2 regions of the Streptomyces sp. NPDC097619 genome follow, and region 2 is predicted to be linked to the other one. Evidence: riboswitches for the same ligand, from Rfam matches in the RefSeq annotation. Region 2 holds a riboswitch; the other holds the start of a gene.

Region 1 (6,953 bases), on a different contig from region 2:
GCTGAACCGGCCGGATCCCCTCCGGTCGCAGACTGATCGCCACGGCGAGAGCCCCGTCCACTCGGTGGACGGGGCTCTTTGCCGTCTCCGGGGCTGGATAGGCTGGGGCCCTTACTTTTCGGCTGTGGACCCAGGAGTGGACCATGAACGTTGTGACCCCGGCAGGCGGCGACAGCGTGGCGGACCGGTCCTGGCCGGCCGTTCTCGAAACCCTCGTCGCCGGGCGTGACCTGACCGCGGACGACACCGCCTGGGCCATGGACCGGATCATGCGGGGGGAGGCCACCGACGCCCAGATCGCGGGCTTCGCGGTGGCCCTGCGCGCCAAGGGCGAGACCGTCGAGGAGTACACCGGTCTCGTGCGGACCATGTACGCCTACGCCAATCTGATCGAGGTCCCGGGCCGCACGGTGGACATCGTCGGCACCGGCGGCGACGGCGCGAAGACCGTCAACATCTCCACCATGTCCTCCATCGTGGTGGCGGGCACCGGCGCCAAGGTGGTCAAGCACGGCAACCGCGCCGCCTCCTCCGCGAGCGGGGCCTCCGACGTGCTGGAGAAACTCGGCGTCAACCTGGACCTCACCCCGGCCCGGGTGGCGCAGGTCGCCGAGGAGGCGGGCATCACCTTCTGCTTCGCCGTGAAGTTCCACCCGGCGCTGCGGTACGCCGCCACGGCCCGCAAGGACCTCGGGATCCGCACCCCGCTCAACTTCCTCGGCCCGCTGACGAACCCGGCCCGGGTCCGGGCCCAGGCCACCGGGGTCGCGGACGCCCGGATGGCCCCGATCATGGCCGGGGTGCTCGCCGAACGGGGCTCCTCCGCGCTGGTCTTCCGCGGGGACGACGGCCTGGACGAGCTGACCACGACCGCCACCTCCCGGGTCTGGTGGGTCCGTGACGGGGCCGTGGAGGAGCTCGCCTTCGACCCGCGGGACGTGGGCATCGAGCTGGTGGACGTGTCCGCGCTGCGCGGGGCCGACGCCTCCTACAACGCCGACGTGGCGCGGCGCCTGCTGGCCGGTGAGACCGGCCCGGTCCGTGACGCGGTGCTGCTGAACTCGGCGGCCGCCCTGGTGGCCGTGGACGGCATCGACGGGGCCGAGCCCCGGCTGGGCTCCGGCTCCCTGGAGGAGCGGCTGCGGGCCGGCATCGCCCTGGCGGCCGAGTCGGTGGACTCCGGCTCCGCCCGGGCCGCCCTGGAGCGCTGGGTGGCCGTCAGCAACGCCTGAGCGCCCGGCGCACGGCTTCTCCGTGCGTGCCCTCCGCGCCGAGCCCCGGTCCGCATCGCGGACCGGGGCTTGCGCGTACCGGATCTTGTGGCAGGATGCATGGCAGGTCACGAGTGACAGCGTTGAGGCCCCGGCTTGCTGTCCGGCAACCCTCCGTCCGTGGCGGGGTGCCCCGGGTGATGACCAGGCCGCAGGCAGCGAGGTCTGCGGCAAGCGCGGACCCCTCGAACCACCAGGGGTCCTGGTCCTCGAGGAGCGTTTTCCGTGAGCAAGCGAATGCGATAGGCGCGTAGCGCCCTTTCTTCACCCTCCGCCCGGGCCGGGCTTCCGTGCCCCCCGCCGCGTCGAGGCACCACCCCGTACCGCCGTCCGCCGTTCCGGAGCCCCGGAGCGCCGCGCCGTACGGGTCCGTCGAAGCCATTCCGCACTGCCCCACCGGGAGATTCCGCCATGTCCGCGTACCCGCACGCCGCCGTCACCACCACCCCCGCCGCCTCCGTCCCGGCCCCCGCCTGCTGCGTCGAGGGCGCCGACCCCGCCTGCGCGGCCCACGGCTCCGCCCCGCTGCTGCCCGTCCTCGGCCGGGACGTGACCGTGCCCCTGGTGACCGGTGGCGAGGTGACCTACGCGGCCCTCGACTACGCCGCCAGCGCCCCCGCCCTCCAGCGGGTCTGGGACGACGTGGCCGCCTACGCCCCCTACTACGGCAGCGTGCACCGGGGGGCCGGGTACCTCTCGCAGCTGTCCACGGACCTGTTCGAGCAGAGCCGGGCCACCGTGGCCGAGTTCCTCGACTGCCGCCCCGCCGACCAGGTGGTCTTCACCCGGTCCACCACCGACTCCCTCAACCTGCTGGCGCGGGTGATCCCGGCGGGCTGCGAGGTGTTCGTCTTCGAGACCGAGCACCACGCCTCGCTGCTGCCGTGGCGGGACGCCCGGGTGACGTACCTGAACGCGCCGCGCACCCCGGCCGAGGCGGTGGCCACCCTGGAGCGGGCGCTCGCGGGCCGGGACCCCCAGGGGCCGGCGCTGGTGTGCGTGACCGGGGCCTCGAACGTGACCGGCGAGCTGTGGCCGGTGAAGGAGCTGGCGGCGGCGGCGCACGCGCACGGCGCCCGGATCGTGCTGGACGCGGCCCAGCTGGCCCCGCACCACCCGGTGTCGGTGCGGGAACTGAACGTGGACTGGGTGGCCTTCTCCGGCCACAAGCTGTACGCGCCCTTCGGCTCGGGCGTGCTCGCGGGCCGCGCCGACTGGTTCCAGGACGCCGAGCCCTACCTCGCGGGCGGCGGGGCCTCCCGCAAGGTGGCGCGGCGCGAGGACGGCGGGGTGGAGGTGGAGTGGCACACCACCGCGGCCCGGCACGAGGCCGGCTCCCCGAACGTCATCGGCGTCTACGCCATCGCCTCGGCCTGCCGGGCGCTGAAGGAGGCCGGGTTCGAGGGCCTGGTGGCCCGGGAGCAGGAGCTGGTGGCGCGGGTGCGGGCCGGGCTGGCGGAGGTTCCGGAGGTCAAGGTGCTGTCGCTGTTCGGGGACGAGGCGCCGCGGGTCGGGGTGATCTCGTTCGTGGTGCAGGGCTGGAACAGCTCGCACTTCGCGGCGGCCCTGTCCGCCGAGTACGGCATCGGGGTCCGGGACGGGCTCTTCTGTGCGCACCCGCTGGTGCGCACCCTGCTGGGCAGCGAGCCGCAGGAGCCGGGGGAGTGCGGGGCGCCGGAGGCGGCCCCGGGCGAGCGCTCGCTGAACGCGATCCGCGTCAGCTTCGGCGCGGGTACCCCGGACGAGCACGTGGAGCGGTTCGTGCGGGCCGTCAAGGAGCTGGTGTCGGACGGCGCCCGCTGGCAGTACCGCACCGAGGACGGCCGCTGCGTCCCGGCGGTCTGAGCCGTACGGCCGCGGGGCCGCGGTGGGGGGACGGAACGGCCTGTTCCGTGCCCCCCACCGCGGCCCCGCGCGTGTCCCGGGCCCGATCCGGCGGGATGGCTCAGGCGTCCAGGCCGATGGCGAAGGCCGCTTCCAGGTCGTGCTGGGAGTAGGTGCGGAAGGCCACGTGGGTGTCGGTGGCCTCGACGCCGGGGATCTTGCTGATGCGGCCCGGGATGATGTCGGCGAGGTCGTCGTGGCGGGCCACCCGGACCAGGGCGATGAGGTCGTAGGTGCCGGTGACGGAGTAGACCTCGCTGACGTTCTCCAGGGCCGCGATCGACTCCGCGATCTCGGGGATCCGGTCCACGCTGGTCTTGATCAGGACGAGAGCGGTGATCACGGCGGGTTGTCTCCCTCGGTGGCCGGTACTGGGCTGCTCACTCTAGTCGTACGCCGATAGCACACCCAGGCGTGGCAGAACCCCAGGGTGAAGCCCGACAGGTGGGCCAGGTAGGCCACCCCGGGGCCGCTGCCGGCGCGCTGCGCGGCCAGCCACTGGAGCACGAACCAGAACACCAGCACGATCCAGGCGGGGAAGCGCAGGGGCAGGAAGAAGAGGAACGGGAAGACGCTGGTGACCCGGGCGCGGGGGAAGAGGCACAGGAAGGCGCCGAGGATCCCGGAGATGGCCCCGGAGGCCCCGACCAGGGTGCGGTCGGAGGCGGCGTTGGCGGCGGCGTAGGCCACCAGCGAGAGGTAGCCGCAGACCAGGTAGAAGAGGGTGAAGGGGAGCCGGCCCATGCGTTCCTCGGTCATCACGCCGAAGACGTAGAGGAAGAGCATGTTGCCGAGCAGGTGCAGCCAGCTGCCGTGCACGAAGAGGGCCGTGAGCGGGGTGAGCGCGGTGCGGAGCGAGGGGGTGAACAGCTCGGCGGGGACCACGCCCCAGCGCCGCAGGTAGGCGTCCTGGGCGTCGAGCAGCTCCGGGCCGGTGGTCGTGGGCGCCCCGAAGCCGGAGAGCGGGCTCAGCAGGAAGGCGAGGGAGCAGGCCGCGATGAGCGCGTGGGTGACCACGGGGCCCCGGAACCACCGTGCGGTCATGCTTGCGATCATGGCCAGAGCATGGCGTACGGGGAGGAAGCGGACGGGTTGCCCCGCCGTGTCTCGCATGGAGGACGGGGGCCCGCGCGGCACCCCCCACAGGCCGTAGGGTTACGAGCGGTACTCACGCACCCTGCCTAGGAGAGAGCGACCCGATGACGACGGTTCCCCTGCCGACCGATGCGACGCGCTGGCGCTGCACCCTGTGCGGCAACCTGACGCGGTTCGACGTCACCCGTTCGTCGAAGGTGGTGGAGTACGTCCACCTGGACCTCGCCGGAGCGCCGAAGGTGGAGGAGCGCGAGGTGCTCAGTGAGACCATCGAATCGGTCCGCTGCCGCTGGTGCAACGCGGTGGACCGGATCGAGCTCGTGGACAGGCCGGGCGCGGACTCCTGAGGGAGGCGTGGCCCGGATGGTGGTTCTCTCACGGTAGGGGTGACGGATTGTGGACGCTGCAAGCGGTGGCGACGCCGCGGAGGCGCTCGACCGCCCGCTGCCGGAGGGCGTGCGGCGCCGGGTCGTCGCGTTCGTCTCGGACGCCTTCGGCGGGTTGACGGTCGCGGACCTGCCGGCGCAGCTGCGCCAGTACGCCCGTTTCACGCCGACCCGGCGCGCGAAGTTCGCCGGGAACGCCATGGCCGCGGCCCTGGAGAGCGACGCGGTCTTCCGCGGGCGGATCGGGGAGCGGCTGCGGGAGGCCCAGCCGGAGCTGGCGGCCGCCCTGGAGGCGGGGGCCCCGCCCGCGGCGGCCGATCCCCTGGACGTGGCCGCCGCGGCCTACGTGCTGCGCCCCCCGGGCTGGGTGAAGCTGGTGGCCGCCGCGGGCGAGGAGGTCCAGCGGGCCGACGCCGAGCGGGCGGGCGAGGAGACCCAGCGGGAGCTGGAGCGGCTCCGTGAGGAGCTGGCGCACCTGAAGGAGCAGCAGCGCACGGACGGCGGGCAGCTGCGCCAGGAGCTGGAGGTCGCCCGCAAGGACGCCGAATCGCTTCAGCGCAAGCTGCGCAGCGCCCAGAACGACGTCAAGCGCGGGGAGGCCGCGCTCCGCAAGGCGGCCGTGGAGTCGGACGGGGTGCGCGCCGAGGCCGCGGCCCAGGTGGCGGCGGCCGAGAGCGAGTCGCGGCGGTTGAAGGCCCGGCTGGCGGAGACCGAGTCGGCGTTGGAGGCCAGTCGTCGGGCCGGTCGTGAGGGCCGCAGCATCGAGGACATGCGGGTGCGCCTGCTGTTGGACACCGTCCTGGACGCGGCGCAGGGCCTGCGGCGCGAACTGGCCCTGCCCCCGGTGTCGGTGCGGCCGGCCGACACGGTGGACGCCGTGGAGCCGGGCCGGATGACGCCCAAGGACATCGCGGCGCGGGCCCTGTCGGAGACCGACCCGGCCCTGCTGGACCAGCTGTTGGCGCTGCCGCAGGCCCATCTGGTCGTGGACGGCTACAACGTCACCAAGACCGGTTATCCGACGATGCCGCTGGAGCAGCAGCGGCTGCGGCTGTTGGGCGGGCTCTCCATGCTGGCCGCGCAGACCGGCGCGGAGATGACCTGCGTCTTCGACGGCGCGGAGCTGGCGGCCCCGGTGTTGCTGGCCCCGCCGCGCGGGGTGCGGGTGTTGTTCTCCAAGCCCGGGGTGACGGCCGACGAGCTGATCCGGCAGTTGGTGCGGGCGGAGCCGCCGGGGCGTCCGGTGGTGGTGGCCTCCACCGATCGCGAGGTGGCGGACGGCGTGGCCAAGTCCGGTGCCCGGCCGGTTGCTTCGGCTTTGCTCCTGAAGCGGCTTTCGCGCATCTCTTAACCCCTGGGCGGTATGCCCGTTTTCGTGGAACGGTCCGTCAAGTCGCCGCTACGCGCTGTGGGCTGTTGGTAAAGAAGCGGGAGTCGCCGGGAGTTTTTTCTGATCGGGATTTGAACTGATCACAGGAAGGTCACTAGGGTCTGGGTTCAAACCTTCGTGCGGTTGATCACTCATTCGGGGTGGCGGGCGGAGGTCCGCCGAGTCTTGGGTTCATTCGGGTCCCCGTGTGACCGGGCGTTCGTTCGGCGGCTGAGGAAGAAGGAGCTCGCCCCCGTGGCGTCCCACCGTCGACCCAAGCAGCCGACCCGCGCGCGCGTGACCGTGCTCACCGCCACCGCCGCCGCGGCCGTGGCCCTCTCCTCCCAGGGCGCCTCCGCCGCCCCCGCCAAGCCCTCCAAGGACGAGGTCAAGGCGAAGGTCGACGCCCTCTACGAGCAGGCCGAGCAGGCCACCGAGAAGTGGAACGCCGCCGAGACCCAGCAGGAGAAGCTCCAGCAGCAGATCGGAGCCCTCCAGGACAAGGTCGCCCGCGGCCAGGGCGAGCTCAACGACCTGCGCGCCACGCTCGGTTCGATGGCCAGCGCCCAGTACCGCTCGGGCGGCATGGACGGCTCGATGCAGCTCTTCCTCTCCGCGGACCCGGAGGAGTACCTCGACAAGGCCTCCGTCCTCGACCAGCTCGGCGCCCGCCAGGCCGACGCGGTCACCAAGATCCAGGCCAAGCAGCGCACCCTCGCGCAGCAGCGCCTGGAGGCCGCCGGCAAGCTCAAGGACCTCGCGGAGACCCGCAAGGAGCTCGGCGAGAAGAAGAAGCAGGTCCAGACGAAGCTGGCCGAGGCGCAGAAGCTCCTCAACACCCTGACCGCCGCGGAGAAGGCCAAGCTCGACGAGGAGGAGGAGCGCGCCAGTCGCGGCTCCGGCGGTGGCGGCGACAACTCCCGCCCCGACCTCGGCAACGTGAAGGGC
Region 2 (6,953 bases):
CACCCTGCCCACCGCCCGCCTCTACCCCGTCGGCAAGAAGTCCTGGGCGGCGGTCAGCGAGAACATCAAGCAGAACATCGGCAAGGCCGTGGCCCCCGACGGCCGCCCCGAGAAGGTCCTCGGCTCCGTGGCCGAGGTCGCCCGCACCTCCGGCGGCTGACCGGGCCGCCCGTCCCGTGCCCGTCCCACGCCCCTCCCGTCCCGTGCCGGGGCCGCCGTCGGCGGCCCCGGTTATGTTGGGGAGATGACGGACCAGGCGCCCGAAGGGCAGGACACGGGCTCCGGACCGACCGCGGACACGCAGGACACCACGGCCCCGGCCCCCGGAGCGACAGCGGGGACCCCGGAGGCGGACGGAACCTCGGGGGCGACGGACGGAACCCCGACGGCGGACGGAACCGCAGGGGCCCCTGAGGCGGCGGCTCCCGCCTCGGGTCCCGACCCGGCCCCCGCCCGGGGTCTCACCGAACGGGAGGCGGAGGTGCTCGCCTACGAGGCACGAGCCTGGCCCGGACCCGGAGCCAAGGAACGCGCCATACGCGAGGACCTCCGGATGTCCCCCGTCCGCTACTACCAGCTCCTCAACGCCCTCATCGACGACCCGCGGGCCCTCCGCCACGCCCCCGGCACCGTCCACCGCCTCCAGCGGATCCGTACGGAGCGGCGCGCCCGGCGCTGAGGCCCAGTAGGGTCGGAGCCATGGGGAGCCAACCGGACAGCCTGCCGACGCCCGCCACCGAACCCGGCCGCGAGGGCCTCGCCGCCCTCCTGCGCGCACCACGCCGCGCCGTGATCGCCCTCGACTTCGACGGGACCCTCGCCGAGATCGTCCCCGACCCCGAACGCGCCCGCGCCCACCCCGGCGCCGTACCCGCCCTCGCCGCCCTCGCCCCCCAGGTCCGCTCCGTGGCCGTGATCACCGGCCGACCGGCCGGGGTCGCCGTCCGCTACGGCGGCTTCGCCGGGGTCCCGGGCCTCGAACACCTCACCGTCCTCGGCCACTACGGCGCCGAACGCTGGGACGCCCGCACCGGCACCGTCAGCGCCCCCGCCCCGCACCCCGGGGTCGCCGGCGCCCGCGCCGAGCTGCCGGGCCTCCTCGACTCCCTCGGCGCCTGGCAGGGCACCTGGACCGAGGAGAAGGGGCAGGCCGTCGCCGTCCACACCCGACGCGCCGCCGACCCCACCGCCGCCTTCGAAGCCCTCCGCGAACCCCTCGCACAGCTCGCCCGGCGCCACGGACTCATCGTCGAACCGGGCCGCGCCGTCCTGGAACTGCGACCCCCCGGCATGGACAAGGGCGTCGCCCTCGCGGAATACCTGACGGAGACCGGGGCCGGAGCCGTGCTCTACGCCGGGGACGACCTCGGCGACCTGGCCGCCTTCGCCGCCGTGGAGAAGCTCAGGGCGGACGGGCTGCCGGGACTGCTCGTGTGCAGCGGCTCCACCGAAGTCCCCGAACTGGCCGCCCGGGCCGACCTCGTCCTCGACGGCCCCGCCTCGGTCGTCACCTTCCTCGCCGCCCTCGCCGAAGCCACCACCACCTGACGGCGCCGCTCCACCCACGACCCCGCCTGCTCCGCACCCGGCGCGCCTCAAACGCCGGCGGGGGCGCCCATCAAGCCCGCGCGGCGTTTGAGCGCATCGGTGAGGTGCACCCGAGCTCGGACGGGCCCCCATCCCAGCCCCGCCGGCGTTTGAGGCGACCGGTGAGCCGCGCCCGAAGACGTGCAGGCCCCATCCCAGCCCCGCCGGCGTTCGAGGCGATCGGTGAGGCGCGCCCGAGCACGGACGGGACCACCACCCCCAGCCCCACCCCTCCGGGAAGCCTCGGCTCAGACCCCCGCCCCACCCACATCGCTCAGCTGCCGCTCGAACCACCGCACCGGCGGCCACCCCACCCCCGCCACGGCCAACCGCTTCGTCCGCTCGGCCCGCTCCGCCCCCGCCATCGACAGGGCCTCGTGCAGCGCCCCCGCGGTCTCCGACACGTCGAACGGGTTCACCCCGATCGCGTCCTCACCCAGCTCCGCCCACGCCCCCGCCTCCCGCGAGAGCACCAGCGCGCAACCGGCCTCCGACACCACGGGGATCTCCTTGGCGACCAGGTTCATGCCGTCCCGCACCGGGTTCACCAGGGCCACGTCCGCCATCCGGTACACCGCCAGCGAGCGCGCGAAATCGTCCTGCACCGCCACCAGCACCGGACGCCAGTCCGCCGTGCCGAACTCCTCGTTGATCTCCTCCGCCACCCGGGCCACCTCCGCCGTGTACTCCCGGTACACCGCGAGGTCCTGCCGCGACGGGTACGCCGAGGCCAGGTGCACCACCCGGCCCCGCCACTCCGGCCGCGTCACCAACAGCTCCCGGTAGGCCAGCAGCCCGCGCACGATGTTCTTCGACAGCTCGGTGCGGTCCACCCGCACCACCGTCAGCAGTCCTTCCGTCTCCGCCCGCAGCTGCGCCAGCCGGTCCTCGACCTCCGGCCGGTGGGCCAGCTCCCGCAGCTCCTCCCCGTCCACGCCCAGCGGGTACACCGCGAGCCGCGGCCCCTCCCCGGGCGGGAACCCGGCGGCCTCCGCGCACCCCCGGAAGTCCGCCGCCCACCGCTCCGTGTGGAAACCGAGCAGGTCCGCGCCGAGCATCCCCTCCAACAGCTCCCGGCCGATGTCGGCGGGCAGCATCGCGAAGACGCCCGGGGCCGCCCACGGGGTGTGGGTGAAGTGGGCCGTCCGCAGGTCCGGGCGCAGTGCGCGGAGCATGCCCGGCACCAGCGCCAGGTGGTAGTCCTGCACGAGGACCGCCGCCCCCGGCGCGGCCCGTTCCGCGAGGGCCTCCGCGAAGGCCCGGTTGTACGCCCGGTAGCCCGCCCACCGCTCCCGGAAGGCCGCGTCGAAGACCGGCTCCCGCGGCACCTCCCACAGGTGGTGGTGGAGGAACCACAGCACGGAGTTCGCGATGCCGTTGTACGCGGCGTCGTAGACCTCCCCGGGCACGTCGAGCATCAGCACCCCCGGCTCGGACTCCCCGCGCCGCACCGCCTCCCGGTCCGCCTCCGACAGGGCCGCGCACACCCACACCGCGTCCGGCCGGTCCCCGAGGGCGGCGGACAGCCCCGAGACCAGTCCGCCCCCGCCGCGCCGGGCGACGAGGGCTCCCTCCTCGGTCAGGGAGTAGGAGAGCGGGCCACGGTTCGCTGCGACGAGCACCTGGGAAGCCATGCGGCCAACCTAGCCCGGCCCACCCGGGCTCAAACGTCCCCCGGACGCGCCGAGCCCCATGTCACACGGACACCCGGTCCCCCGCCACGCCCCCGCGCGACGCCCCGCGCCGCGCCGCCCGAAGCCCCCCGCCCCGCCCGCTCAGGCCACGCGCCGGGCCCGGTACTCCTCGATCTCCCGCATCGGCGGCCGCTCCTCCGTGTCCACCGGGTACGTCCGCGGCTCGAAACCCGCCTCGCCCCGCTCGAACTGCACCAGCTCGGGCCGCACCAGATGGCCCCGCGACAGCCGGACCTGAGCCGTCCGGTAGATCGCCGCCGCCATCCGGCCCAACGCCCGGCCGTCCTGGTGCCGGTGCACCCGGACCCCCACGTCCACCTGCGCCAACGCGTCCAGACCCACCGTGTGCAGGGCGTCCACCAGCAGCCCCAGCTCCACCCCGTACCCCACCGGGAACGGCAGCCGCTCCAGCAGCGACCGGCGCACCGCGTACTCCCCGCCCAGCGGCTGCACGAACCCGGCCAACAACGGCCAGTGCAGGTTCAGCAGCGGTCGCGCCACCAACTCCGTCACCCGGCCGCCCTGTCCCGGGGCGCTGCCCAGCGGCCGGTCGTACATCGCCTTGACGAACTGCACCTCCGGATCGGTCAGCAGCGGACCCACGATCCCGGACACGAACGCCGCCTCGAAGTCCCGCAGGTCCGCGTCCACGAAGCAGACCACGTCCCCCGTGGTCACCAGCAGCGACCGCCACAGCACCTCGCCCTTGCCCGGCACCGCCGGGATACGCGGCAGCACCTCGTCCCGGTGCACCACCCGCGCCCCGGCCTTCGCCGCCACCTCCGCCGTCCGGTCCGTGGATCCCGAGTCCAGCACCACCAGCTCGTCCACCAGGGGCACCGGCAGCCCGTCCATCAGCTCCCGCCGGACGACCGCGACGATCTCCCCGACCGTCGCCTCCTCGTTCAGGGCCGGCAGCACCACGCTCACGGTGGTGCCCGAGGCCCGTTTGGCGGCCGCCAGACGGGCGAGCGGGCGGTCGGCCGCCGACCAGGACCGGCGGGCAAGCCAGCGCTCCACCTCTTCCAGCACGGTCAGCACTCCCTGTCTGCGTGGTCCGCGCCGCCCCGTCGAGCGCGGCGGTCCGCGAATTCCGTTGTTTCCATGGTCTGGGCGGGTGTTGAGGACAGGAATGTGACCCATCTCGCGGATCGGACGACTGTCTCAACCACCCCGCCCTTCGGTTACAGTCTTGAACAACGCGGACGACCATCGCATGTCGGGGTCGCTCCGCGCACAAACGCCCGGCCGCGCCCACGTGCTTCCGCCGGTGCCATACCGCTCATCCAGAGGGGCAGAGGGACACGGCCCGTTGAAGCCCCGGCAACCCTCCAGTCGGTTATCTCGCGCATCCGCAACATGCCCGCGAGGCCACCACCGGCTAGGGAAGGTGCCAATTCCGTCTCGTGGCGACGTACGCCACGGGGAAGATGAGGAGAAAGGGCCTCGCCATCATGGCTGCACAGACCGCCACCCGTACCCGGACCGACCTCGGCCCCGCCACCGGACTCTCCTGTCGCGAGTGCGGAACCCGCTTCGAACTCGGCCCGATCTTCGCCTGCGTCGAATGCTTCGGCCCCCTCGAAGTCGCCTACGAGCTGCCGCTCGGCGACCCGGAGGCCCTCCGCGCCCGCATCGAGTCCGGCCCGAACAACATCTGGCGCTACGCCCCGCTGCTGCCCGTCCCCGCGGACGTCGCCGACAAGCCCAGCCTGAACCCCGGCTTCACCAAGCTCGTGGACGCGCGGAACCTCGCCAAGGCCCTCGGGGTCACCGGCAAGCTCTACGTCAAGGACGACTCCGGCAACCCGACGCACTCCTTCAAGGACCGCGTCGTCGCCATCGCCGTCGAGGCCGCCCGCGCCTTCGGCTTCACCACCCTCTCCTGCTCCTCCACCGGCAACCTCGCCGGCGCCGTCGGCGCCGCCGCGGCCCGCGCCGGCTTCCGCTCCTGCGTGTTCATCCCGCACGACCTGGAGCAGGGCAAGGTCGTCATGGCCGGCGTCTACGGCGGCGACCTCGTCGGCATCGAGGGCAACTACGACGACGTCAACCGCTTCTGCTCCGAGCTCATCGGCGACCCGCTGGGCGAGGGCTGGGGCTTCGTCAACGTCAACCTCCGCCCCTACTACGGCGAGGGCTCCAAGACCCTGGCCTACGAGATCTGCGAGCAGCTCGGCTGGCAGCTGCCCGACCAGCTCGTCATCCCGATCGCCTCCGGCTCCCAGCTCACCAAGATCGACAAGGGCCTCCAGGAGCTGATCAAGCTCGGCCTGGTCGAGGACAAGCCCTACAAGATCTTCGGCGCCCAGGCCGAGGGCTGCTCCCCGGTCTCCACCGCCTTCAAGGCCGGCCACGACGTGGTCCGCCCGCAGAAGCCGAACACCATCGCCAAGTCCCTGGCCATCGGCAACCCGGCCGACGGCCCGTACGTCCTGGACATCGCCCGCCGCACCGGCGGCTTCGTCGAGGACGTGGACGACACGCAGGTGGTCGAGGCCATCAAGCTGCTGGCGCGGACGGAGGGCATCTTCGCCGAGACCGCGGGCGGCGTGACCGTCGGCGTCACCCGGAAGCTCATCGAGAACGGGCAGCTCGACCCGTCCCTCACCACCGTGGTCCTCAACACCGGCGACGGCCTGAAGACCCTGGAGGCGGTGTCCGGGGACACCGGCCAGACCGCCGTCATCCGCCCCAGCCTGGACGCGTTCCGCGCCGCCGGCCTCGCCTGACCATCCCCTCGCCCTCGCACCCGGAAGGCAGTTCCGCCATGAGCGTCACCGTCCGCATCCCCACCATCCTGCGCACCTACACCGGCGGCCAGGCCGAGGTCCCCGCCGAGGGCGCCACCCTCGCCGAGGTCATCGAGTCCCTGGAGGCGAGCCACCCGGGCATCGCCGCCCGCGTCCTGGACGACCAGGGCAAGCTGCGCCGGTTCGTGAACGTGTACGTGAACGACGACGACGTCCGCTTCGAGGGCGGCCTCGACGCGGCCACGCCGGAGGGTGCCGGCATCTCGATCATCCCCGCGGTCGCGGGCGGCTGCTGACCGCCGGGTCGTTGATCTCCGGGTCCGCCGATCCACGGATGTGCTGATCCATCGGTCCACCCCGGTCGGAAGCTCCGGTTCCGGAGATCTTCCGCCGGGAGGGCCGATTCGGAACCGATAGTTCGGAATTCTGAATTCCGAAACGGATCCCCTGTTTTTCCGGGCGTCACCCCTGATTACCCCCTCCGCCAGAAGCGGAGGGGGTAATTCTGCTTGGTTGGACGCGGTAGGGTTGGGGTAGCGCCCCCTCCCGGAGTGTGCCCCGGACATATGTAGGGGTCGGGTCAGGGGCGACATCGGGCCAATGTGCTTGTGGCATATGGGTCTTGGGCGTGTTTTGTCCCGTCCGAGTTGCCCGGGAGTCCTCCGAAAAAGCGGCGATTGTCGACATATCTTCCTGTCTTGATTTCTCAGCGGAATGACCTGTTGCAGACCGCGTTGGTGCAGATACATTCAGCCGCGGTCGACGCGTTCCGGCGCAAGTTCTGACCCGGGACCGCGGAGTGCGGCCCCGCGCAAGGGCCAGTAACAGGGGAGTTAGGCATGGCTCAGGGCACCGTCAAGTGGTTCAACGCGGAGAAGGGCTACGGCTTCATCGCGGTCGACGGTGGTGCGGACGTGTT

What was found. Region 2 has a riboswitch for S-adenosylmethionine ahead of thrC (threonine synthase). Riboswitches for the same ligand answer to the same signal wherever they lie in the genome.
Region 1: it holds a riboswitch for S-adenosylmethionine, as region 2 does, so the genes downstream of both, ABTZ17_RS26865 (aminotransferase class V-fold PLP-dependent enzyme) here and thrC (threonine synthase) in region 2, are expected to answer to the same signal.

The regions. Positions count from the first base shown of each region.
Region 1 is NZ_JBEOSD010000120.1:14,311-21,263, reverse strand. Features, by position in the region: gene trpD (anthranilate phosphoribosyltransferase) at 144-1,232, shown strand; SAM riboswitch class IV at 1,338-1,454, shown strand; gene ABTZ17_RS26865 (aminotransferase class V-fold PLP-dependent enzyme) at 1,683-3,116, shown strand; gene ABTZ17_RS26860 (Lrp/AsnC family transcriptional regulator) at 3,217-3,498, opposite strand; gene ABTZ17_RS26855 (rhomboid family intramembrane serine protease) at 3,495-4,199, opposite strand; gene ABTZ17_RS26850 (hypothetical protein) at 4,355-4,597, shown strand; gene ABTZ17_RS26845 (NYN domain-containing protein) at 4,647-5,987, shown strand; gene ABTZ17_RS26840 (C40 family peptidase) at 6,261-6,953, shown strand, end outside.
Region 2 is NZ_JBEOSD010000007.1:35,176-42,128, forward strand. Features, by position in the region: gene ABTZ17_RS03420 (extracellular solute-binding protein) at 1-160, shown strand, start outside; gene ABTZ17_RS03425 (DUF3263 domain-containing protein) at 245-679, shown strand; gene otsB (trehalose-phosphatase) at 700-1,548, shown strand; gene ABTZ17_RS03435 (alpha,alpha-trehalose-phosphate synthase (UDP-forming)) at 1,836-3,221, opposite strand; gene ABTZ17_RS03440 (glucosyl-3-phosphoglycerate synthase) at 3,363-4,313, opposite strand; SAM riboswitch class I at 4,561-4,718, shown strand; gene thrC (threonine synthase) at 4,712-6,013, shown strand; gene ABTZ17_RS03450 (MoaD/ThiS family protein) at 6,052-6,330, shown strand; gene ABTZ17_RS03455 (cold-shock protein) at 6,874-6,953, shown strand, end outside.